DNA from 2 places in the Sulfobacillus sp. hq2 genome. Region 2 is predicted to be linked to the other one. Evidence: riboswitches for the same ligand, from Rfam matches in the RefSeq annotation. Region 2 holds a riboswitch; the other holds the start of a gene.
The links. A riboswitch is a leader RNA that binds a small molecule or an ion and turns the genes downstream of it on or off. The one in region 2 is predicted to bind S-adenosylmethionine.
Positions count from the first base shown of each region.

Region 1 (5,270 bases), on a different contig from region 2:
GTCTCCAATGCGCGTAGCCATGGCCATGCTCATCACATATTGGTGCATTGGCATTCCACTGCGGAATCATACCAAGTGCAAATCATCGATGACGGCGAGGGCTTTGTTCCGCAGCCAGATGCCTCCCATACGCACTTCGGGGTACGGAACATGTCTAAGCGCATGGAGCGATGGCATGGGCACGTGGATATCCAAAGTCGATTGCATGAAGGTACAACTGTCACCCTTACCGCCCCCTGGCTATAATGAGGGGTAAGAACTCTTTATTTAAGGAGGGCACAAACAATGCCCGAGGATAATCCGATACGCGTTGCTATTGTCGATGATCATGAAGTCGTACGCATTGGTCTGCGCAATATGATTGAACGCCAGCCCGATATGGTTATGGCCCAAGAATGGGAAAGCGGCCAAGAGGCCATCGACCATATTCCAGGTAATGTTGATGTTGTGGTCCTAGACGTTCGTTTGCCGGATATCAATGGCATGGAAGTCTGCCGCAAGCTTAAAGATCAAGATCCCAATCTCCGCATTATTATGCTCACCTCATTTGGGAGCCAAGATTTGGTGGTTGACGCGGTGAATGCCGGGGCTTCAGGCTACCTCCTCAAGGAATCCCGCGGACGCGCTGTTATTGACGGCATCCGCACGGTCGCTCAAGGTGGCGCATTATTTGGCCCTGAAGTCACATCACAGTTGCTCGAGCGCCTTCGCAATCCTAAAGTCACTACCGATGCCGTGGAAACGCTCACTGCGCAGGAAAAGAAAGTCCTCGAACTCATTGCCCAAGGCCGAACCAACAAAGAGATTGGCCAACTAATTTTCTTGAGTGATAAAACGGTCAAGCATTATGTCAGCAACATTCTCAGTAAATTAGGATATACCAGGCGTTCCGAAGCGGCTGCCCATTTTGCCCGCTATAATGCACCCGAAACCAATGAGGAAAACTAACTAATCCATATTGACGAAATACCTGACATTCTTTATCCTGTTATTCAATTGAAAACCTCTTATGGAGAGTGGCGGAGGGACTGGCCCGATGATGCCCGGCAACCGGCCTTGATGGTTATGGTGCCAATTCCTGCAGCATATTGCTGAGAAATGAGAGGCCGACACCAGAAGAGCCGGCTCTTACTGGTGTTTTTTTATGCGTCACCTTGATAAGGAGGCTTTAAATTAATGGAAAAGCCAAACCATTGGCAATTCGAAACAACGGCTGTCCGGGGTGGATACACACCGGATGCGGCAACATCGGCCGTCGCGACCCCGATTTATCAAACGGTAGGTTATGCCTTTAAAGATTCCGAACACGCAGCCCGGCTCTTTAATCTTGAAGAACCTGGCAATATTTATACCCGTATCATGAATCCCACCACCGATATTCTGGAACAACGTCTAGCCGCGCTCGAAGGCGGCCAAGCGGCTGTCGCCTTTTCATCAGGCATGGCAGCTATTACGGCGGCCATTTTGAATCTCTGTCGAGCGGGTGATGACATTATTGCCTCGACGTCTTTATATGGAGGTACCTGGACACTCTTTACCTCCACGCTTAAGGATTTCGGCATCACTGTCCGGTTTGTGGCCGACAACGACCTTGCTGAGGCCGATGCCCTGATCACCGAGCACACGCGCGGTGTCTTCGTGGAGTCAATTGGCAATCCTCGGCTCAATGTGACCGATATCGCCGCGTGGGCAGATTTTGCGCATCGTCACCACGTGCCGCTTATCGTGGATAATACCTTTGCGACTCCATATTTAGAGCAGCCCATCGCATACGGGGCAGATATTGTCATCCATTCACTGACGAAATGGATTGGCGGACATGGCACCTCACTCGGCGGCATCGTCATTGACTCGGGCCGATTTAATTACAATGTACCAAAATTCCCTCTCTATTCGGAGCCTGATGCAAGCTACCACGGCATTGTGTTCGGCGAACAACCCAGCTCCTATGCCCTACGCTTGCGCGTGAAAACCCTGCGAGATACAGGCGCCGCATTAGCCCCTTTCAATGCGTTTTTGATTCTATTAGGGCTTGAAACATTGGCATTGCGCATGAAAGAAGCAAGCCAGTCTGCCGCATTCATTGCCGACCGCCTAGCCCATCATCCCCTCGTCAGTTGGGTCAATTATCCCGGCCTGCCAGCCGACCCCGCCCATTTGAACGCGCGCAAGTATTTACGGGAAAACCTCTTTGGTACCATGCTCAATTTCGGTGTCAAAGGTGGACGCGCACAAGCCGAGCAAGTCATGAATCATTTGCAGCTCTGGATTATTGTGGCCAACGTCGGCGATGCCCGGTCTATGGCCATTCACCCGGCATCGACAACCCATCAACAGTTAAGTCCGCAAGAACAAGAACTAGCGGGCGCCGGGGGTGACCTCATTCGGTTATCCGTAGGGCTGGAGAATGCTCACGACCTGTGGGCCGATTTGGAGCAAGCATTAAACGCGTCCACTCACGCCTAACTATTGTGGCCAGTGTGAACCTAAAACGCCCACACTGGCCCCTTTTGGGTCAGTATTCGACTAACTGCATGGTGTCACGGTCCTTACGCCGCCCAGCCAGCGTCATTCGCCTCAATACTATGAGAGTATACGGGCCATGGGTTTTCATGCGCATCAAGGCCAAATGTTCCCGCGCTGCAAGAATCCCGAGCGTACGCACACTATATGTCCGTCCTTTTGGGCTCGTACTCGCCACTTCTATAGCAAACAATTTTGACCACAAGGTATTATCATCCACCGAAGAAATCACACAAACGATTCCATTGGGTGCCAACTGCTTGCGCATATGATGAAAGATTTGCCGCACCTGCGTCGCTGAAAATTCTTCTAAAAACCGTACTGCACTCACCACATCAAACGGCCCTGTTGGCAAACCCGCTAAAACGTCGCCTGCGACTAAACGTACTGATGAGAAGGACCTTGTGCGACACCGAGCAATAACTGAAGGGGTATCCAACATCGTCACATCAACCCCCATTTGGCTTAGCTGCCGTGCCAAATCACCCGTACCCCCGCCAATATCAAGCCAGCGCATTCCTGTTGAGGGTTTGATATTGGCGATAAGGAAGGTATTCATCTCTTGACCGGAGTCGGTAAGGCGCATATCATCCGCCGCATGCTTCCATGGTGCCAGCGCTTCCTCACAAAAAGGCACCAAGTGAACCCAGCGCCTCACCGCATCAATGCGCGTGATACGACGGGGATCCGGGGGTGCGCCGCACCACAGCCACCGTTGCCCACTGTAGCGCACCACCCCTAGTTGTGCCAATGTATGCACTATTTCACAAGCCGGAAATCCTTTGTTTCTCCCCAACTCCCTTATCATTTCATTATCAGCGCCCTCAACCAACATAAGATATAGCCCTGACAAGATCACTGCATACATCACGGCATCCACATAAAAATCCCGGTCCAACAAAGCCCAGTCCGCATCCATGGAAACACACCTCACAAGGATTAATTGGGTTGCGTTTTCCACCTTATGCGGGAGATATCATAAAGTGCTTAGCCCTAAACTTTTTAATGCGCGATACTCATCACGCCAATAATCGCCAAGAGTTTCAAGGCGACATCACGCCGTGTCAAACTCCACGGATCATCGTGCCACGGCGTGAGAGCCGTAATCAGCATAGCGACAGCGAAAATGCCTGCCCAAGCCCCAAAGATTCGAGGGTCGCTATATAGGCCGAGCAAGCAGACTATAATCCCCAATCCTTGATAAGCGAGGATAATCTCCAATGGAGAACGGTGCTTCTGACGCCACCAATAGGCCGGTGTCGTGCGTTTAGGAGGATGCGCCTGCCAATCGGCATCCATATCGGTTAAATGATGTTGCATCACTGACGCAACACAGTAAAGGCCATAAACACCCGCGCCGATGTAGACCGTGCTTGACAGCTGTGGATTTTTAGCCATGGCCCCTAACACAACGCCCGAAACCATGGTTGGAAAAAGCGCTCCCCACTCGCCCGCAAAAGGGCGATACGACCACCGTGCGGGCGGAACACTGTAGGCCACTGCCCCAAATAACGCCAAGATCGCCCATATTCCCACCCCATCGCCACGCAGTGCTATAAGACCTATGGCCGTTACGATGTATCCAAGAGTACCGGCGCCTACCAACCACCAGATTTGACGCGCGGTCAACAGCCCGTGTACCAAGACGCGAGATCCCCCGGAAATAATCCCTGTAGTCGTCTGGTCAGTTCCCGAATCCCAGTCATATAAATCGTTTAGACCATGCGTGACAAAACCTTGCAACAACATGGCCCCTATCATGGCTAGGGCTAAAGATATGCCCACATGGGGAACATGGGCCCCTTGCTGCAAGAAAAACCCCATGAGCACGGTGGGGATGCTCCATATTGCTAATGGCAATGGCCTAGAAAGTTGCCAGGCACCGCGCCAATTCATAACCCGCCTCCTTCTTTTAGGTAAGTTAATGGCCATTGTGTGGTGTACATAGGATGGATGTCATGCACATTTTGTTTGAATAACACCGCATCCCATTCGGGTTCCTAGAGATGGTCGAGATCACAGAGGTCCGAATGAGATGCGGTAGCCTTACTGTCCCATGCCGTAATCTATGACGCCAGGTCGATGTTCACAACACCGATTTCCTGTGCAAGGCAGGGAAGATGCATCATAGCTTTTTAATGAGTCGGCTAGTGTATAAAGTAGACATGAAGACCCTATGAACCACGGCCCACGTTGCTAAAATCTTGGGAGTGACGATCACATTCGTGAGAAAAGTGTCCGCAGGAAAATACTCGTTGCCTTCCCATTGATGCCGGCCCTTTGCGTTCTCGGGAGGCATTTTGGCCCCGGAAACCGGATAAGGCTTTGCGAGCACTAAAATTGGGCTTTGGCTATCCTCCTCTTACGACAGTCCAACTATGCAGAGCTAACAAGCCCATAGGAGCCCCAAACAAGGCTAAAACGTTTAGCAACAGCAATGCCGGAAGAATAGTAAGTAACATGGGGTGAGATTGTCTGCGCAAGGCTTCTTCGAGGGACAATTGTTCTTCCATCTCGCTCGCTTGCTTCATGGCATCATCTGGGGCGATTCCGTGGTGATAACCATGCAGTAGCATGGTGGCTATCACATCGGACTCGGGACCCGGATATTCCCTGCGAAATACCTCCATAGCCGACAGGTCAAACCGTGAGAGCAGCATGGTTTGCACCAACTCCCGAATTGCGCCATCTAACTCCGGCACCACCGCTAACGCTTGATCGATGGCCTGCCAAAACGTCATGCCTGC
Region 1 is NZ_NWUL01000008.1:55,574-60,843, reverse strand. It holds gene CO251_RS00565 (GAF domain-containing sensor histidine kinase) at 1-246, shown strand, start outside; gene CO251_RS00560 (response regulator transcription factor) at 286-948, shown strand; SAM riboswitch class I at 1,005-1,105, shown strand; gene CO251_RS00555 (O-acetylhomoserine aminocarboxypropyltransferase/cysteine synthase family protein) at 1,177-2,466, shown strand; gene CO251_RS00550 (bifunctional 2-polyprenyl-6-hydroxyphenol methylase/3-demethylubiquinol 3-O-methyltransferase UbiG) at 2,516-3,442, opposite strand; gene CO251_RS00545 (prenyltransferase) at 3,526-4,419, opposite strand; gene CO251_RS00535 (hypothetical protein) at 4,875-5,270, opposite strand, start outside.
Region 1: linked by a shared signal. The riboswitch ahead of CO251_RS00555 (O-acetylhomoserine aminocarboxypropyltransferase/cysteine synthase family protein) and the one ahead of metK (methionine adenosyltransferase) in region 2 are both predicted to bind S-adenosylmethionine.

Region 2 (5,270 bases):
TGACGATCTCCCTGAAATGGCGTTTTACATGGTGGGGTCTATTGATGAGGCCGTCGAGAAAGCCAAGACCCTTTAGGGCAGGGGGGACATTATGGCGACACCGTATCATTTGAAAATCGTGACACCTGAACGCACCGTGGTTGACGGGCCTGTGACGTATATTATCGTCCGGTCGACCGAGGGAGAAATTGGCATTTTAGCCCATCATATGCAAATTATCACTCCGTTGGTGCCTCACATCATCACGGTCTACCCTGAAGCGGGTAATGTTGAACAGTTCACAATCGGCGGGGGCTTTCTCGAAGTGGGAAATGACACAACGGTTGTGTTGGCTGATTCGGCCGAACGCGCTTCGGAAATTGACGTAGCACGAGCCCAGTTGGCTCGTCAACGAGCGCTCGAGACGATTGCCCAAGCCAAACCGGATATTGACTTGATTCGGGCTAAGCGCGCTTTGCAGCGCGCAGAAAATCGTCTAAAACTGGCTGGGCACAGTGCGGGCGGTATGACATCGGCTTAAGCAACGTGGACCAAAAGGACTCTGCAGACATCCTCTGCGGAGTCCTTTTTTATGTACTAGGGATGAAGGCAGGGGATTAAACACGACCGGGCTGAGGAGCATTCCCGTCTCATTTCAGTCTTCGGCTGAACAAGGTGCTATGTCGTGCGGTGACCTATGGGGGTGGGGGACCAAGGGCTTATTTATTTACCGAGATTATCTACGAAAGACGGTACTGGCGACTCTCCCTCCGTGCATCTGTCCTCGTCGTCATCTTCTGTCATGTATGAACTGACCCCTGGGGTGGAACAATCTGGTAGACAACACTTCATAGGGGGACAAGACATGAAAGCCATTGTGAAAAACGGATTATGGGTCCTCGCGGTTGCCATTCTTGTGTGGATGGGGGCGAGTGTAAGGGCTGCCGTAATTTCGCCGCTTATGACCGCATTTCAGGCGACAAAGGCTACTCCACAGGGATTTAGTATCAATGGCTGGGTGGAAATGGCGGGGACAGCACGGGGAATGTCATTAAGACAGTGGGTCAACAAACTGGCGACGCAGAGTCACGTCACGGGTACGGTGCAACAAACCCAGGGCGCAGACTATCAAAAGGCCGATATCCATGCAACCATTGCCGGTTTCAAGACCGAACTGATCGCGGAACGTCTGGCCTCTGGCGCGACCTATCTCGTTATTGACCGGGTAGGCAGTCAAGGGTTTCATGGGTTAAGTGAAAGCACCGCTCTCGTGCGGCGCATCCTGGCCCCTTATGGCGCGGTTCATCTGTCCCTAACCTTGCAGGGGACCTTACCTCACCCTTTGACGGTGAGCCAGGAAGAATCCTTGGTTAATCAGGCCTTTCGTGCAGTCGGAGCATCGCGTGTCAACGGCATTCAAACCCCTCAGTACGTGTCGGTCGCGGGATACACGGCGTTCATTCATTCCCACGACTCTCTTCAGGGGCACGCGGTCAATTTGCAAGTGGCGACGAACTACAACACCTATTGGGACGAAGAGCAGGTTGATGTAGGTACGCCTTTGGTGACCGTGACTTATTGAGTGTGTTTGAACTACCAGTTCCTGGGCACACTGGAATTAAGAGGATATGAATATCCTCGGCGCAGCAGCGCATACGAAAGTGGAGGAACAGACACTATGGCGAATCGTCGTCTCACCATGTTCGGAATCATTGGGGGAGTCGCAGTAGTGGGGGGAGGCATTCTAACATTTGCACTGACACACCGGTCATCGCATACAGTGACCGTGCCGGTCGCGCATCACGTGCCCAGTGCGCGTGGACATCAAGCAGCTCAGGCTCCCGCCCTTAACGACACTACGGCCCCGTTGCTGATGCCGATTAACGGCACCGTGTCCAATCCCTTTGGATGGCAGTATTCGGGCGCCCTCAATGAGTGGTACTACAATCCGGGCATAACGGTTTCCGCAAAAGCGGGGACACCCGTGCATGCGGCTTGGGGTGGAGTGGTCACGCAAGTCGACAATGTCGATCATCAAGGACTGTCCGTGACTGTGAAGGATGGCAATGACTATGAAACGGTCTATGGACATTTGGGCAGCGCCAGTGTCAAGGCGGGTCAGATGATTAAGCAAGGACAAGTCGTAGGGAGTGTAGGGGGCAGCAGTATTTATAGCCGCCAACCGGGGTCTCACTTAGACTTCCAAGTATTTCACGGGTCTATGGCAACCAACCCGGAAGGTTTTATGCACCCTTCCTCGTGAACCCATGAAATGCCAGAGCAGGATTATTTGCTCTGGCATTTATTTTTTTGCGGCCCATATACTCTACCAAGTTCGGGGGGAGAAAGGGGCCGGAAATGTGAAGGACCATATCTGGCAGCGTGTTGTGGACATCGGAAATTATATTCTGAATAACGGCGCAACCGTTCGTGATACTGCAAAGGTTTTTGGCGTATCCAAAAGCACGGTCCACAAGGATGTCACCGAACGATTACCTAAAGTCAATCAAGCATTAGCCACAGAAGTGAAAAAAGTCCTAGAAGTGAATAAGGCCGAGCGTCATCTTCGGGGTGGAGAGGCAACCAGGCAGAAATTTCTAACGAACCGCCCGGTTTAGCCTATTTATAGGCCGGATGCCGGGGATGGGAGCTGGCACCATCCCCGGGGAGACCCGCTTAAACCACGTGTCGTGGATGTTGACAGCGTTTGGGGAAACGCTATATACTCGGGAAGACAATTGACCATGAAGCTCTTATCAAGAGCGGCGGAGGGACAGGCCCGATGAAGCCCGGCAACCGGCTACCCATGCCAAGGTGCCAATCCCGACCTCACTTACGGGGACGGATGAGAGAATACCAGCGTAGCGCCTCTTCTCTCGGAAGGGGTCTTTTTGTTTATTGTGGGAATTTGCAAGGAGGGCATGAGTTGGGGCACAATTTTCTGTTTACGTCTGAATCGGTTACGGAGGGGCATCCGGACAAAATTGCCGATCAAATTTCAGACGCCATATTAGACCGGATTCTCGCGGAGGATCCCGTTGCGCGCGTTGCCGCGGAAACGGTTGTTACGACCGGACTAGCATTAGTGGTCGGGGAAATTTCTACGGTGACGTACGTCGATATTCCTCGGGTGGTGCGAGACACCATCCGCAATATTGGGTATACCCGTGCCAAAATGGGATTTGATGCGGATACAGTATCGATTCTGACGTCGATTGACGAGCAATCGGCGGATATCGCCATGGGCGTCAACGAGGCATTGGAAGTGCGGCAAGGCTCAGCCGATGCTCGCGCCTTAATCGGGGCAGGAGACCAAGGCATGGTCTTTGGGTATGCTTGCAATGAAACCCCGGAGTTTATGCCAGCACCTATTTCGTTGGCTCATCAGCTGAGCTATCGACTGGCGCAGGTCCGCAAGACGGAAACCGTCCCATTTCTATGGCCTGATGGCAAAACCCAAGTGACTGTACGCTATGAGAACGCTAAGCCGATTGGTATTGATACGATTTTGGTGTCGACCCAGCATCATGCGTCTGCCACGCTTGAAATGGTTCAGGAAGCGGTCATCGAGGAAGTGATTCGGCCGGTGATTGCTCCGCACTGGGATCTCTCTAACACGCGGATATTGGTTAACCCAACCGGTCGGTTCGTGGTAGGGGGGCCCCATGGAGATTCAGGCTTAACAGGCCGGAAGATTATTGTCGATACCTATGGCGGTTATGCGAGGCATGGAGGTGGGGCATTTTCTGGCAAGGATCCCACGAAGGTCGACCGATCGGCATCGTATGCGGCAAGGTGGGTGGCTAAAAACTTGGTCGCGGCAGGATTGGCTGAGCGCGCCGAAATTCAAATTTCTTATGCGATTGGTGTCGCCGAACCTATATCGGTTATGGTAGATACCTTTGGAACCGGACGCTTAGAGGACGTGGCCCTAGCCAAAATTGTCCGCGAGGTTTTTGACCTGCGACCGCTCGGTATTATCGAAGATCTTGACCTGAGGAGGCCGATTTACCTTCAGACGGCAGCGTATGGTCATTTTGGCCGGACTGATGTGGCTTTGCCATGGGAACAATTGAACCGTGTTGATGCCCTTCTAGACCGCGCGGCTGTCAAGCCCGCAGATTAGTCTTTTGGTCATCTTTTCCGCAGTCTGTTCGTATAATGGGACAGAATGTGGAAAGGGGAATCGCGGTGACCTGGTGGGGAGCGCTTGGGTTGGCTCTGTCGCTGTACGGAGCTGTTGTGGTGCTTGAATGGGTCTATGCGCGTGTTTTGCAGCCGGCAGGAGTGGAAGCGCTGTCTGTCAGCATCGTACTGCACGTGATGAATCAAGAACATCTGATTGAACAAGCCGTCATCGATTTGACGGGGTTATGGCGTCTTGAGATGTGGGATCAGAACACCGTGGAGCTGATTATTGCCGATGGCGGATCCACGGACCAAACCGTGGCCATTCTTGACCGTTTGCAGCGTCAATATCCATGGTTGCTTATTGCGGATTCCGGACGTGACAAAAGCCATGTTCTTGAGTTATGCCGCCACGATGTCGTGATTTGGGTGGAAATGACAGGCCGCTCCCCTGCCAGTCCGCTAGTCACGGTGAGAAGTCTTTTAGCTCACCAACCGGCGCACTTATCAGGCGTGATAGGCTAAAGAGCCGGACAGGCCCACACTGTACACGTCTGATCTGGCAAGGGTGCCAATGGTATGCCGAATACCGCATGGTCCAGTCTTTCCTTTCGCTAGAATCCAAGGCAGTTGGCGCGGTTTTGTGTTAAGCTCACCGCTTGGCTCTTGTCTTTCTTTATCAGATAAGGGGTCAAGCGGCCGTTTTATTCTGTGCGGACGCGTGCCGCTTTGTTGCTTCTTAGGGTTTTACCGACCGGGCCCTTTTAACAAATCGCGATAACAATGAAGGGGTAACGGGCCAAACGCCTAAGCGGATTAATACAAAAATATAGAGCGCTGTGGCTATGAATAAAGTGGCCGCGATGACAGGGAGCAACAAATACCATTCCCCCAAATGGCTATAGTGGATCCCTATAATGGCGAGTTGGTTGAAAAGACCAAATCCCATAAGTGCTCCTACCCAACTGAATAGAAATCGCGTCTGGCCTTCGAAGGGATTGAGGTGATGGCGCATTAGCCATATGCTGAGCACGACAGCGCGAACGTAGGCGGCGATTGAGGTGGCTAATGCGAGACCATCGGATCCTAATGGACGTACTAAGAGAAAGTCCCCAAACACGTTAAAGATAATGGAGATGATGCTGGCTACGCTCGATGTCCGC
Region 2 is NZ_NWUL01000045.1:17,815-23,084, reverse strand. It holds gene atpD (F0F1 ATP synthase subunit beta) at 1-76, shown strand, start outside; gene atpC (ATP synthase F1 subunit epsilon) at 92-520, shown strand; gene CO251_RS12650 (YwmB family TATA-box binding protein) at 845-1,561, shown strand; gene CO251_RS12645 (M23 family metallopeptidase) at 1,658-2,242, shown strand; gene spoIIID (sporulation transcriptional regulator SpoIIID) at 2,340-2,597, shown strand; SAM riboswitch class I at 2,730-2,831, shown strand; gene metK (methionine adenosyltransferase) at 2,906-4,105, shown strand; gene CO251_RS12630 (glycosyltransferase) at 4,171-4,632, shown strand; gene murJ (murein biosynthesis integral membrane protein MurJ) at 4,847-5,270, opposite strand, start outside.